DNA from 2 places in the Lysinibacillus sp. TE18511 genome. Region 1 is predicted to be linked to the other one. Evidence: riboswitches for the same ligand, from Rfam matches in the RefSeq annotation. Region 1 holds a riboswitch; the other holds the start of a gene.

What was found. A riboswitch is a leader RNA that binds a small molecule or an ion and turns the genes downstream of it on or off. The one in region 1 is predicted to bind cobalamin.
Region 2: another riboswitch for cobalamin. It lies ahead of ACVWXS_RS09255 ((2Fe-2S) ferredoxin domain-containing protein); the one in region 1 lies ahead of ACVWXS_RS15185 (ribonucleotide reductase N-terminal alpha domain-containing protein).

Annotation. Positions count from the first base shown of each region.
Region 1 covers NZ_JBSSFD010000020.1:46,737-54,494, reverse strand. The annotation lists gene ACVWXS_RS15200 (hypothetical protein) at 1-231, shown strand, start outside; gene ACVWXS_RS15195 (ECF transporter S component) at 155-652, shown strand; gene ACVWXS_RS15190 (hypothetical protein) at 649-1,332, shown strand; cobalamin riboswitch at 1,443-1,630, shown strand; partial or broken gene ACVWXS_RS15185 (ribonucleotide reductase N-terminal alpha domain-containing protein) at 1,794-3,095, shown strand; gene ACVWXS_RS15180 (GIY-YIG nuclease family protein) at 3,237-3,965, shown strand; partial or broken gene ACVWXS_RS15175 (ribonucleoside-diphosphate reductase subunit alpha) at 4,188-5,099, shown strand; gene ACVWXS_RS15170 (ribonucleotide-diphosphate reductase subunit beta) at 5,112-6,152, shown strand; gene ACVWXS_RS15165 (M23 family metallopeptidase) at 6,285-7,181, opposite strand; gene ACVWXS_RS15160 (ABC transporter ATP-binding protein) at 7,476-7,758, shown strand, end outside.
Region 2 covers NZ_JBSSFD010000009.1:93,041-100,798, reverse strand. The annotation lists gene cobK (precorrin-6A reductase) at 1-265, opposite strand, end outside; gene ACVWXS_RS09265 (sirohydrochlorin chelatase) at 262-1,191, opposite strand; gene cobJ (precorrin-3B C(17)-methyltransferase) at 1,207-2,880, opposite strand; gene ACVWXS_RS09255 ((2Fe-2S) ferredoxin domain-containing protein) at 2,885-3,256, opposite strand; cobalamin riboswitch at 3,398-3,581, opposite strand; cobalamin riboswitch at 3,808-3,992, shown strand; gene ACVWXS_RS09250 (energy-coupling factor ABC transporter permease) at 4,232-4,996, shown strand; gene ACVWXS_RS09245 (energy-coupling factor ABC transporter substrate-binding protein) at 4,998-5,270, shown strand; gene cbiQ (cobalt ECF transporter T component CbiQ) at 5,276-6,046, shown strand; gene ACVWXS_RS09235 (energy-coupling factor ABC transporter ATP-binding protein) at 6,046-6,882, shown strand; gene ACVWXS_RS09230 (S8 family peptidase) at 7,325-7,758, shown strand, end outside.

The DNA.
Region 1 (7,758 bases):
TCAGCGGCAAATGTTTTATCTGCGCGAAAGCGAAGCGTCAGCGGCAAATGTTTTATCTGCGCGAAAGCGAAGCGTCAGCAACAAAGCGCCCAGCCGGAACGGAAATCAACCTCACGCTATGATGAACAAAGTATAAAAGAAAAGAGGGAAGGGAATGGATCGACAAAGATTAATGAAATTGACACTCGTTGCCATGGTAGCGGCAATTTGTGCAGTTGGGGCAGTTATTAAAATTCCAACACCATTTATTACAACTGCTGCGCTGGACGCTGCTCCTGCATTTTTGAGCGTTGTATTTTTATCTCCGGTATTGGCTGGGGTTGCAGGGGCAATTGGGCATTTTATTACGGCCTTAACTTCTGGCTTCCTACTTGGACCACTCCATATTATTATCGCAGTAGAGATGTTTATCGTTGTATGGATCTTCGGAGTGATGCATAAAAAAGGAATGCATTTCTGGAAATGGCCTGTGGCACTGATTTTAAATGGCGTTGTGGCACCATTACCGTTTTACTTTATCATTAGTCCGGCATTTTATTGGGCATCTCTTACTAGTCTTCCGTTGGCAACACTAATTAATTTAGTCATCGTTGCAGTTGTAATGCCAATTTTATCTAAAGTATTTGTGCGTAAGGCAGGGCGATTACATTGAGAAATGCCATAAAAGTAGGTGAGCTGATTGCTACAACAGATAATGCCGCAGCCATTGGTGAAAAGACACAAGATGTTGTGTCTGCCTCAGATCAACTCACGGCATACTTGACAGCACGTGTTACTTTTTTAGAGCAGCTTGCCGCAAATGCTTTACCTACACATGTCCTACTCGCTAATTTTTCAGGGGATGCGGCATGGTCTCGTTATGTGGCGGGTATTCAACAAGTTTTTGATGAAGCTGGTCTTATTTGTCCACAAATAGACGGTAGCACTGAGTCCAATATGCCGACTGTACAATCTGGTTTGTCCATAACGATGCTTGGTGAACAGCAGCAACGCACACCATATAAGCATGAACAGCTAATTTGGTATACATATGGACTGCCGCTTGTTGGCAATGAAGTCCTTGCACAGCCTGAGGATGTTGCCCAGCTACAGCCTATTTTTCAGGCATGGAAAGAGGAAATTGTACAGCAAGTTTGGCCAGTTGGATCAAAAGGTTTGCAAGCAGAATTTACCCGTCTTTTTGGTAATCAACAGGTCAAAAGTTCGTTAAATGTTGAGAAAACGGCTGGTCCATGTGCAGTCATTTTACTCGGAATACATCCAGAAAAAGAGCAGCTGGCACAAAAAATCTTTCTTAGAAATTTTGAGAAACTACGTAAAACTGCATTGTAATTGGGCTTGCTTCGAGAAAAAGTAGTGCGTAAAAAAAATCAAGGGGCAAAACACCTATTGCAACAATAAACACAATATGTTAGATTTGTTTAGGAGTTAAAACACAATATATAGTATTTTGGACGAGCGGTACCAATGTGGTTTAAAAGGGAATTCGGAAAAAGAGTCATCTTATGCCGAAGCTGTCCCCGCAACTGTAAGTGCTGACAAATGATGAAGAGGCCACTGTTAACAATGGGAAGGTGATCATTTGGAGGAAGCATGAGCCAGGAGACCTGCCGATTTGTTCAAGACAGCGACACATTCTTCGGGGATTGAGAAGTGGAGGCGAGAGATTTGTTCACTTCTGTGTGTGCATGTCCTTCATTTCCATTTCCGATTTTACAGCGATCACGCAACCGATAGAGGATGCGTGATCGCTTTTTGTGTTGTCTGGAGAAAGAAAGGGAGAGTATGTGTATATGACAATTCAAATCGAACAGCAAATTGCTAAGCTAAAGAAAAGTTACACGGAGGATGAACTTGAAAGTTTTGTAAGGTTATCGGATCGATGGCTACGAAAAAATGACGATGCCACATTTGAGGCATGGGCGGATGCGATGATTTTACAAACGCTTAGCCTAATTGATGAAGAGGAGCCATATTGGACATTTGTTGCAGCGCAAATTTATTTAGAAAAATTATATGACCAGTTTGCAATGCGTCGCGGTGTTTCAGTAAAAGATGTTTATCAGGTGTTCCCAGCACAATTAGCACGCTATACAGAGGCTGGTTTGTATCATGAAAGTTTAACAACAAAATATAGTAAGCAGGAGCTTCAGGAACTTGCTACATATTTAGAACAAAGTCGAGATGAGTTATTTACATATATTGGCTTAAAAACATTGATGGACCGTTATGTTGTACGTGATTATACGAAAACACCTGTAGAGTTACCACAGGAACGTTGGATGGTCATTGCGATGACATTGATGCAGGATGAAACAGAAAATCGTTTACAAAAGGTGCGAGAGTCTTATTGGGCGATGAGTAATTTATATATGACTGTAGCCACTCCGACATTATCGAATGCAGGTAAAACGCATGGCCAGTTATCTAGCTGCTTTATCGATACAGTCGATGATAGTTTACAAAGTATTTATGACACGAATACAGATGTCGCAACATTATCGAAGTACGGCGGTGGTATTGGCGTTTATATGGGCAAAATTCGTAGCCGAGGCTCATCTATTAAAGGTTTTAAAGGTGCATCAAGTGGCGTATTACCTTGGATTAAACAGCTTAATAATACGGCAGTTTCAGTCGATCAGCTTGGTCAACGCCAAGGAGCTATTGCGGTCTATTTAGATGTTTGGCATAAGGACGTCTTTACGTTTTTAGATTTACGTTTAAACAATGGGGATGAGCGTTTGCGTGCCCATGATATTTTCACAGGATTATGCTTACCGGATTTATTTATGGAGACAGTTGAGGCACGTGGGGAATGGCATTTATTTGACCCACATGAAGTGCGAGAGGTCATGGGCTTCTCATTAGAAGATTTCTATGATGAGAAAAAAGGTGACGGCTCCTTCCGTACAAAATATGCAGAATGTATTGCCAATCCTTTATTAAGCCGTGAAGTCGTACCAGCGATCGATATTATGAAACGTATTATGCGCTCACAGCTTGAAACGGGCGTGCCGTTTATGTTTTATCGTGATGAAGTAAATCGTATGAATCCGAATAAGCATGAAGGGATGGTTTACTCAAGTAATTTGTGTTAATAGTAGCACCTTCAATCAGAAATGGTTGTCGAAAACTCCGTTAAACGGGGAAAGTCACAATGTGATAACCCACCGTGCTAAATCTTTTGATTAAATATACTATGTTTCATATAATAGAACAAATATTCTGTTTTAGGGGTGATCGATATTTCTAAAGCATATGGGTTCATATATGTAACAATAAATAAAGTAAATGGCAAAAAGTATATTGGAAAATGTATTTATGATCGTATAAATAACTGGGAAAATTATTTAGGATCAGGAGTATATTTAAAGAGAGCCATAAAAAAATATGGTAAAGAAAATTTTGAGAGAAAAATAATTTGTAATGCGTATTCCGATGAAGAATTGAATCAATTAGAAGAGTTTTATTTAAATTATTTTGATGTTGTTAATTCTACTGAATTTTACAATATTAAACTAACTTCTATTGGTGGAGATGTTTTCACTTTTCATCCAAATAAAGAAGCAATTAGAAAACAAAGAATTGAGCAAATGACTGGAGAAGGAAATCATCAATTTGGAAAAGCTAAAACGAAGAAAATGATAGATTCAGTGAAAAAAGCCAATTCTAAACGAGTAGTAATTGATGGTGTGCAGTATGATTCAGTTACAATTGCTTCAAAAAAATTGAGTATTGGAATTAGCACAATAAATTACAGATTAAATTCGGTTAACTTTCCAACATATGAACGATTAATGCCGAAAAAAGAACATAAAATTAGTGGATATAAATGCAAAGTTGGAAATCAAGTTTTTGATTCCATTACTGAGGCAGCAAAGTTTTATGGTATTTCAACTCATGCAATGAGGTATCGCATGAACTCTCAAAATTTCCCTGACCATGTTTTTATTAATCAAAAGTAAAAGCCTAACGACTATCGAAAGCATAGCTCATTGAAAAACATGAGTGAAGAAGCGAGTAGAGTACCCCTCAAGCGAGGCCCGATATAGGGATAATTCATAAAGGGAAAAGCGGAGCATCCTACAGGTAGAGCTAAGGATGATGATATAGTCTCCTCTGTATAGTGATATACAGCAGTTCATAAGAGAACGGATTAGGTTTAGCGAACCTAGTTGAAGAAAAGGACAGAAATATTCCAAAATATGTCAGCTACTGAATTTGAGTCAATTACCCTAGAGGATGATGTCATCGTTACGCGTCGTAAGCCTGGAGATTTCGTTGTATGTAACTTATCATCTATTAATTTAGGCAGAGCTGTACCGGCTGGTGTTCTAGAACGATTGATCCCGGTGCAAGTACGTATGCTAGATAACGTTATTGCTCTAAATACAATTCCAGTAAAACAAGCAGAACGTACGAACTTACGCTACCGCGGTATCGGGCTTGGAACATTTGGCTGGCACCACCTATTAGCTTTGAATGAAATTCAATGGGAGTCTGAGGAAGCTGTAGAATTTGCGGACAAGCTATATGAGGAAATTGCCTATTTAACGATTCGTGCTTCTAACGATTTGGCAAGTGAAAAAGGTGCTTACCCATTATTTGAAGGCTCAGATTGGCATACTGGTGCGTATTTTGACAAACGTGGCTACGACAGTGATAAATGGAATGCGTTACGCGCAGCAGTTGCTGATAACGGTATGCGTAACGGCTATGTTATGGCAGTTGCCCCTAACTCATCAACATCTATTTTAGCGGGTAGTACGGCAACGATTGATCCAATCTTCCAAAAGAGTTATTCAGAGGAGAAAAAGGATTACAAAATTCCAGTAACCGTACCAGATCTATCACCGACGACGACTTGGTATTATAAATCAGCTTATTTCATCGATCAAAATTGGACAATCAAGCAAAATGCTGCACGAGCTCGTCATATTGACCAAGGCATTTCACTTAATTTATATGTTCAAAATACGATTAAGGCGAAGGATTTATTGGCACTACATATGAACGCTTGGGCGAGTGGTGTGAAAACGACTTATTATGTACGCTCAACGTCTGTAGAATTGCTAGAATGTGAGTCTTGTGCAAGCTAGGAGGAAGTAACGATGACAACGATTACGAAACGACAAATTATGGATAAAGAAGCGCCGAACCGTTCAACAGGGATTGTGAACGGTCGCTCTTCTAACATTTTAAACTGGGATGATGTGCGTTTTAGCTGGGCTTATCCAAAGTATAAAAAAATGCTTGGTAACTTCTGGACACCATTTGAAATTAATATGAGCAATGATGTGAAGCAGTTTCCTGAGCTATCAGCAGTTGAACAGGAATCATTTTTGAAAATAATTGGTTTACTAGCACTTTTAGATAGTGTACAAACAGATTTTGCTGGTAAAGTAGCAGATTATTTAACAGATTCAAGCTTAAATGCATTAATGATTATTTTAGCGCAGCAAGAGGTTATCCATAATCACTCTTATTCCTATGTGCTATCAAGTATTGTGAACAAAAATGAGCAGGATCGTACGTTTGACTTTTGGCGAACGGAGCCTGTGTTAGAGCGACGCAATGATTTCGTTATTAAAGGCTACCATGCATTTTCGGAAGAGCCATCTGTTGAAAATATGCTAGAAGCGATTATCTATGATGTGATTTTAGAAGGTTTATTCTTTTATTCTGGCTTTGCGTTCTTCTATCATTTAGCACGCAATCAAAAAATGGTGGCCTCGTCAACGATGATTAATTATATTAATCGCGATGAGCAGCTTCATGTCGATTTATTCATCAAAATTTATCAAGAGCTATTAGCGGAATATCCTGAATACGATACACCTGAACGAGCAGCACGTGTACAGGAAATATTCCGTGAGGCCGTACAGCTAGAGGTAGATTGGGCCAATGAAGTGATTGGCGATAAAATTGATGGCCTCGATGTGGAAGATGTCCATGATTATGTGCACTTCTATGCCAATGTTCGTTGTAATCAGCTTGGCGTTGAGCGTCCATTTGAGGGCTATCGCAAAAATCCATTGAAGTGGGTTAAAGCTTACGAGGATGTTGACTTAGGAAAAACGGACTTCTTCGAGCAACGTTCTCGTCAATATGTGAAGGTTAATGTAGAAGATAACGGGTTTGATGATTTGTAATGCTAAATACACCTCAATGTTGAAATAACATTGAGGTGTATTTTTTTGAGCGTGCTCGGGGTAGGGGAAACGCTTAGGTAAAAGAAAGAACTGCTCGGGTTAAACTGCAATAAACAGTAGGGGTTGACTATATTATCGTACCAAACTATTTCTCACTAAAAATCGATCATTAAATGTAATCGGTACACCTTTCCCGTTCTTTTCGGCGTGAATATGTAAATGTGGTTCGCTTGTATTTCCCGAGTTTCCTACTTTCCCAAGTATTTGGCCCGTCGTTACTTTTTCTCCTTTTTCCACCACTATGCTGCCTTTTTGCATATGGGCTAATAAAACGGTAACATCATAGTTCTCACATGATAAGGCGACATGATTGCCCTCAGGGTTTTCTGGATCAGATTTAGGAGGAGGGAGATCAGGTAAACCATTTTGTATATTAACTACTTTTCCGTTACATGGACTATACAAATCCTCTGTGAATATTTGATACTTATCTAATTCTTCTGGATATAGTCCACTTGCGCGGGTTCCAAGCGTATTTAATTTTAAAATGTCTAACGCATATTTTTGGCCAGGATGGTCTTGATGATAGTTCATTAATACCTGATTGCCACCCTGTCCGACATAATAGGTGCCATTCTTAAGTGGGAAAGATAACTCAATTCCTTTTTCGGCTACTATATAGCTTTTTACAATCAAAGCATTATAAGTACCAAAAACCAAAATAAGGACAATAGATGTACCAATTGAAAACTTTTGATTTAGAGTGTATTTTCTTGTAAACGGTAAATTCCTTATCCTTTTCCAAGAAAAAATGAAAGTGACAATCAAGAGAATCAACCAAAGAAAGCGAACATAATATCCGACCCAACTCCAGTTTCCTGCTTGAAATAACCAAACGATTAGTACTGTAGTCACCAATGAGTCCAACAACCATTCCAGTTTACTTTTAAAAGCAGCTTTCCATAGCGAAATAATAAAGCTGGCAGGCAATATGATGAGCAAACCAATGGAAAAAAAGATGGGAAACACTATTTCTCAACCCCCTTTCGATGTTTGGTGTGAGTTATAACATTTTTGGTAATATTTACTTATCTCTGATTTTCATTCTATCATAGTGATAATAGTAATTGAACCTTTGCCACTGATCTTCCTTATAAGATAATCGAAAGCTGATAGCCTGAACAATTGCTACAGTAACTATAAACTACATAAAATATCAATCGTGTCCATAATATTACGAGACACGAAATTTAATTGCCGTTTGAGAATGTTTTTCAGTTATAATTAGAGCAGTTATGATTTATAAGAAACGGAGACGAAAGAATGCAGGCAATTAAACAGTTAGGAGGGTATTTAGGGCCCTATAAATTTTTCACCTTGATTGCACCGCTTCTTATGGTGCTTGAGGTGACGATGGATTTGCTTCAGCCGACCATAATGCAGCAGATGATTGATACGGGCATTGCCAATGGCGACAATCCATATGTATTGAAAATGTTCGTGTTGATGCTGCTAAGTGCTACGCTCGGACTTGTTGGCGGGGTTGGTTGTTCTTATTATAGTTCGAAGGCGGCCATCCATTTTGCCTCTGATGTACGTCAGTCAC
Region 2 (7,758 bases), on a different contig from region 1:
CTTGCTCAGCTGCAGCCATGGCATTTTTTGAAGCTTCCTCAGCAAATGGATGAGAGGCATCTACAACTAAACGATACCCTTGCTCTGTGATGATTGTCGCCATTTCTTCAGCCGTTAATCGACCGACTAAATGAGGCAGGCCCACTTCTGTAAGGCTTGAAGCGGCTGATTCAGTAACGACTGTAGCTGTCACAGCACAACCTGCTGACTGTAATTCTAGTGCTAGATTCCTTGCATCACTCGTCCCAGCTAACATGAAAATCATTTCACTGGCTCCTCTTCATGGTCATGGTCATGATGGTGGTCATGGTCATGATCATCGTGGTGATGGTGGTCGTGCCCATGGTCGTGGTCATGATGGTGATGGTGATGATGATGCGCATGTCCATGTACCGCCGCATAAGCACGATAGTTTTCTAAATCTTGCATACCTGTTGATGTACCATTCACAGCTTGCTCAATACGCTCTAATAACACATTTTGCAAACGCTCATGATAGCCAAAATAGTTAGCGATTTGAATATCACTGTCTGGATATTTCTCGTTAAATTGCTCGCACATACCATTCATGCGTTCCATTAGGATACCTGTGAATAAAAAGTACGGTAGCATAATAATTTTTTTAGCACCAAGTTTTACACAGCGCTCAATGCCTTCTTCAACACGAGGATCTGTTACACCCATAAAGGCGCTTTCTACGTACTGTACAGGTAGTTTTTCCCATAGCAGACGTGTAATTTTATAAAAATCACCATTCGCATATGGGTCACTGCCGCCTCGTGCAATTAATAAAATGGCAGTATCCTTATGGTCTTCTTCCGCATTAAAGCCAGTCTCTGCTAGGCGGTCTTCTAGAATCGCAAATATTTCTTCATGGACACCAATTGTTTGGCCATATGTGAATGTAATATTTGGATAATGCTCACGCGCATGCTCGATTTCTGCAGGAATATGCAGTTTTGAATGTCCCGCATGAAGAAGAATAATCGGAATAACATGTACCTCAGTAGCGCCCTTCTTGACACAGTTCGTAATACCTTCTTCAATGTTTGGCGAAGCAAACTCTAAAAAACATGTTTCTACTAAAAAACTATCATCAATACGAGGTGTCATTTGCTCAATAAATGTACGTACCTCATCATTTCCTGCTGCTAAACGGCTCCCATGGCCGACAAATAAAATTGCTTTCATCCTCATTACTCCTCACTAGTCGCCGCACGGAGCTGGCTCAACTTTTATTTTTGAAGACATATCCTGATACGTAAAATGAAGTATCTTTTTCACACGCTTAAAGTATTTAAACAAACGTTCATTCGGATGTGCATTTGCTTTATACTCTTCGATAATATCTGTGATCAGCGGTATAAGTTGCTCAGGTTCTAAACCCTCCACAACAGGCTGGGCCGCATGTGCTGTACGACCAACTGGCTTAGCCCCAATAAAAACATCAAACTTACTTTTGCGATAAACAATACCAATATCATCAAATACCGCTCGATAACATGCCATACCACAGCCGTTAAAACCTATATTCAACGTTTTCGGTAACGACATACCACCAAGCTTTTCTTGAATCTCTTCCGCATAAGGAATCGAATCAGTCTTTTCTCCATAGCAGAAATCACAAGCCTTTAACGATAGCACGTCACCAATCGGTGCTAGTAAAAAGCCAACTTCTCGAAGCTTTGCTGTAATCACTGCAGGATCAGTCGTCGGAATTTTCAGATGAATTTGATGGTCTGGTGTATACTCCATCGTTCCTTCTTCTCCAACTACCTCTGCTAGCGTCATCATTTGTTGAGGAGTAAAGAACTTATTAGCTACTCCTGGACTCACAGCTAATTCAAAAATGGATTCCATTTTTTGTTGAACAAGCTTCGGTGTTACCCTCACTGCACTTGTTCCCTTCACCATTGCTAGTGCTGATGTCGCCATTTCAAGTGATGACTTTTTTTTAGGCTTTGGTTCTGATGTTATGGCTAAACTGGGCTTAATACGATTTGCATTGGGATCTGTCGCAAAATCATTACGAGCCATCCCTGTTTCTTGATTCATTGCCCATGGTTCATTTTCTTCTTTTAGACGTTGATGTGGTCGTAACGGTTGTTTTTCATCGCCGAGTGTATATTTGCGCTGATAACCACGTGGCGTAATCATTTTATTGTCATAGAAGAACGTTGATGAATTCCCGATAACAACAGTTGTTAGCATGCCAATATCATGTTCTAGCATTTCTGCTAAAGTCGTCATCGTAATTTCCTGACGTTCACGATACGCACTTTTCACAAGTCCTACCGGTGTATCCGGAGAACGATATTCTAATAAAATTCGTTGTGCCTCTACGATTTGTCTCGTACGACGGCCACTTTTTGGGTTATAAAGAGCAATAACGAAATCAGCCATTGCCGCTGCTTCTACTCGCTTTGCAATTAAATTCCAAGGTGTTAAGTGGTCACTTAAACTAATCGTACAGGCGTCATGCATAATCGGAGCACCTAGTAAACTTGCACATGAATTGATAGCAGAAATACCTGGAACAATCTCTACCTCAACACCAGTTGCTTCCGTCCAGCCTAGCTCAATTAAAACTTCATATACTAAGCCTGCCATGCCATAAACGCCAGCATCACCGCTCGATATAACCGATACGATACTTCCTGCCTCTGCTTGGCGCACTGCTTCTTGTGCACGTGAAACTTCTTCTGTCATACCAGTACTAACAATTGACTTTGCACTAACTAAATCCTGAATAAGCTCAACATATGTTTTATAGCCTATGATCATATCACTTTGTTGAAGTGCCTCAACAGCACGAGTCGTAATATGTTTAAAATCCCCAGGTCCAAAACCAACTACGAAAATCTTTCCTTTTTGCGCCATTTTGTTACCCCTCTTTCACCTTTTCAATGCCTTTAATGGCTGTTGTTTGTGCTGTACGCTGTAACGAACCTTCACGCAATGTAAAGACATGCTCATTTTGTAATGCTTCATGATTTAAATCTTGTACGAGTGCCCGCGCATGCTCTGTAGTCGGCACACGGTACCAATTCCCCTGAGGATAAGCGATAACAACACATGCATCCTTACATCTACCATTACAGCGTGTCCTAGTCGTATGTATGTCCTGATCAAGCGCTTGCATTTGTATTTCATCACGGATTGCCTGTGTAATTTCCTCTGCATCTTTTTTCATACAGCTACTGCCATTGCAAATAAAAAGATGCGTTTTCATCCCCTCTAAATTCCAAGTTGTCATTGTTGTTCTCCCCTCATTTGCTTTTAGGAAAAAGAAAAACCTTTACTCTAGACGAAGAGTAAAGGTTTTGTAGAAGCTAAATAAAAAACGAATATATACAGCTACTCGCTCTCGCTTCAACTTCTCCCTCCGAAAAGTTTGCATGCATCATCACAATAAGCAGGTTTCCTGACTTAAGCATCCTTTTACTTTCGCGCCTTCCTAAGTTTTCACTAGTGGCATTTGCGATTTCATCAGCTATTACAGTAGCGGGGGCTGTATCGGATTTTCACCGATTTCCCTATTATCTCGAAAATATTCAAGCACTTATTGATGTTTTATATGAAATTGTACTTTTTATGTAATAGAAAACTGTCTCTATCATATCTTAATTTTTAAAAATTTCAATATTTCTTTCTCAAATTGTGACATTTTTATTAAAAATTCAGAGAAAACGCGAAATTTTTATCTGTATTTATCTGAATTTTCGACATTGACCTTTAATTCTAAAATTTTTATAAAAAGTATAGCATATATGTGGAAATTCATGTTACACTTTGTCGTGAAATCTCACAACTTCATTCTTTTTCGGTGCGAAGTGTATACCATTTCGCTTAAAAGGGAAGCCGGTTCAAGTCCGGCGCGGTCCCGCCACTGTACTAGGGAGTTTTATAGATCATGTCACTGTCCAAAGGATGGGAAGGCCTATAAAACGTTGAACTAAAGCCAGGAGACCTGCCGAAAAATATGTGATCGTTTCAACCTACGAGGATAGGTGTGCGGCTTAGCAGATTAAAATTTTATTTGCCTCTTTTAGCTATGCACTTTTCCAAAGTCGGAGAAGTGCTTTTTATTTTCATTCAGAAGAGACTCCATCTCATGGTGGTAGATGTTTACAGATATAGCCAAAACACCTCCTGAATGAAAATAAAGCCTCGAACGCAATTACGCCAAGGCGAAATTGATATCGTTCGCACGCTACATTCGAAAAATATAATGTTAGGAGGAGAGATTTTGAAATTCTCACCTTGGAAGCTTAGTTATTTCTTGCTGGCATTTTTATTTGTGCCAAATCGTGCATTTGCTATGCATATCATGGAGGGCTTTTTGCCGATTGAATGGGCAATTTTTTGGTGGGTCTTATCGATTCCATTTATTATTTTAGGATTACGCTCTATTCGTAAAACCATTGATGAAAATCCTGAAACAAAAATGATACTAGGTTTATCCGGTGCCTTCACCTTTGTATTATCAGCCTTAAAAATCCCTTCTGTAACGGGGAGCTGCTCGCATCCGACAGGAGTTGGACTTGGGACTGTTCTTTTTGGACCACTAGCTATGAGTGTGATCGGGACAATCGTTTTATTATTCCAAGCTTTACTTTTAGCACATGGTGGGCTTACAACATTAGGGGCAAATGCATTTTCCATGGCAATTGTTGGTCCTATTATTGCTTACTCTGTATTTAAGGGCGCACAAAAAATGGGGCTATCATTTTCAGTAGCTGTCTTTTTAGCAGCAATGCTTGGTGACTTAGGTACATATGTTGTTACATCTGTACAATTAGCTCTTGCCTTCCCTTCTGAAGTAGGAGGGTTTATGGCATCATTCACAAAATTTGCTGGTATTTTTGCAATAACACAAATTCCGCTCGCGGTAAGTGAAGGAATTTTAACAGTGATCGTTATGAATTTCTTGAAAAAATATAATGTGAGCGAACTAAAAGCATTACGTGTTTTCTCAGCTAAGGAGGCACACTAAAATGAAAAAAAATTTACTGCTCTTGGCAATTGTTGTGTTTCTAGCTATCATTCCTCTATTTATCCAAAAGGGTGCAGAATTTGAGGGTGCTGATGGCCAAGCGGAAGCAGCAATTGGTGAAATTAACGCTGACTACGAACCATGGTTTGAAAGCATTTGGGAGCCACCAAGTGGTGAAATTGAAAGCTTATTATTCGCTCTACAAGCTGCTATCGGCGCTGGATTTATCGGCTATTTCATCGGCTTTATGCGCGGCAAACATAAAGAAGGTTAAACGATATGTTACTCATAGATAAGTATGCTTATTTGAATAAGCTAGCGTCTGTTCATCCGCTAGAAAAAATGACGTTATCCATAGGACTACTATTATTGTCGCTTATCATGAGAGATGAACGAATTTCACTCATTACATTTATTGTAATGAGTGCTTTTACCATTTTAAGCGCAAAAATCCCAGTTAAATATTATGCAAAACTGCTATTACTACCGGGATTTTTTTTACTTTCTAGTTTACTATCAATATTAATTTCTATAGCCCCATCAACAAGCACTCTCCCTACACATATTTGGTCGTTTTCTATTAACGGTTGGACAATTTTTGTAGGGCGCGCGAGTATAGAAACAGCACAGCAGCTTTTTTTCATCGTACTTGGCAGCATTAGCTGTTTGTATTTTTTAATTCTTACAACATCCGTACAATCGATCTGCTATGTTCTACGACTTTGGCGACTTCCCACTTTATTTGTAGAGCTAGTGGAACTAACGTATCGATTTATTTTTATTTTTTTAGACAGTATGCAAAAAATTCATCTTGCCCAGCAGGCTCGATTAGGTTACCGCTCCCCTATGCAATGGCTGCGCTCAATTTCAATGCTGATTGCAGCTTTATTTGCCGAGATGTTTCAGCGAAGTCGTGAACTAAACAATGCAATGCAGGCACGCGGTGGAGAAACTGTCTATTGGCAGGAGAATGTTACCTATTGCATGAAAAACTGGCTAGGTATGGCTGCTATTTTTATTTCCCTTATCATTTATGGAGGTTTTTTCTGATGACTGATTTATACTTTGAACTAAAACAATTATCCTACGCTTATGCAGATGGAACCCATGCTTTGACAGATCTTACACTCCAAATTCCAAAGGGAAAAAAAATCGCTTTACTTGGTCATAACGGAGCTGGGAAATCGACTTTATTTCAGCATTTAAATGGCATTTTAAAGCCTACCACTGGAAATATATCGTTTTGTGGCAAGGAACTTAACTATAGTAGAAAAGCATTAAAAGAATTGCGCCAACAGGTTGGAATTGTTTTTCAAGATGCAGACAACCAGCTTTTTTCAGGTACTGTTATGCAAGATATTGCATTTGGACCTTTAAACCTTGGTTGGACAACTGAAAAAATTGAAGAGAAAATTGCATGGGCTGTTGCTCAAACTGAAGTTGAACCATTACTCGATAAACCGATCCATTTTTTAAGTGTTGGCCAGAAAAAACGTGTTGCAATGGCTGGAGTACTAGCGATGGAACCATCTGTTTTATTATTAGATGAACCAACAGCTGGACTTGATAATTATTATGCTGCACAAGTTTTACAGTATTTAGCTAAATTAGAGAATGGTGAACGTACTATTTTACTAGCAACGCATGATATCCCATTAGCCTATGAATGGGCAGACCAAATCATCGTGATGGAAGCTGGAAAAATCATTTATAATGGGGACCCTGTTGAGTTGTTCTATCAAGAGCAGTTGCTTGAACAGGCCCATCTCGAACGCCCATGGGTCTTTGAAATGGCGATTGCCTTGCAAAATAAGAAACTATTTGAGAAAAACAGTACAATGCCTCGTTCGAAGGCAGATTTACAAAAACTTATTGAGCAGCTTTAAGACGATGTTTTAAGGATATAACATTTCTTGGACTATAGTTGCGTGTTTTCCACTTGTAGGGCTCATTACCATAACGTGTGGTTGATTGTAGTGAAGGCTGGGCGCTTATAGCTGATACACTTCCCTTAACTACAATCTAAAAGAGTGACTCCCCCCGACCTCTCGCACCACCGTACGGACAGTGCCTTTCAGTAACGAATATTACCTGTTGTCTCAAGGATGTGAAATCATAGACTTTTTATAGTCCTAATGAGAGTATTCGTTCTCCCTTCCCTTTCACTAAGGCTAGTTTACTGATACAAATTTTCATAGATTTTACATAATGGAAAAATATAGATTGGTACTTTTGGAAAAATAACTCCTTATTTACGAAACTTTTCTATCATTCATCCGTAATAGTATAGATGTGACTTAAATCAAAACATTCAAGGAGGTAATACAGTTGAAGAACTGGAAAAAGAAATCATTTGCTATAGTAGCATCTGCTGCACTAATGGTGCCTACTGCTTCTGCCTTTGCTGAAGCACCACAAAAAACAGAGAAGAACCCAGAGTCAGTGAAAGTAGCTAGCAATCAGAAACAAGCAGAAAAGAATCAAAAAGAATGGATCAGTAAGGATACAATTATCGTCAAGCATTCTGGTCTTGATAAGAATGTCCATAAAAAAATTGGCGCAAAAGTAATCCGCTCTATTCCTTCATTAGGTTACGATGTTATCCAACTTAACAAAGGAGTAACTTTAGAAAAAGCAGTTTCATATTATGCAAATCAAAAAGGGGTTAAAAATGTTTCCCCTAGTTACATGTATCATTCCTTTGGCAATGGCGGAGACCCAAAGAAAAATGATATGTATCATTTAAACTTGCTTGAAATTGA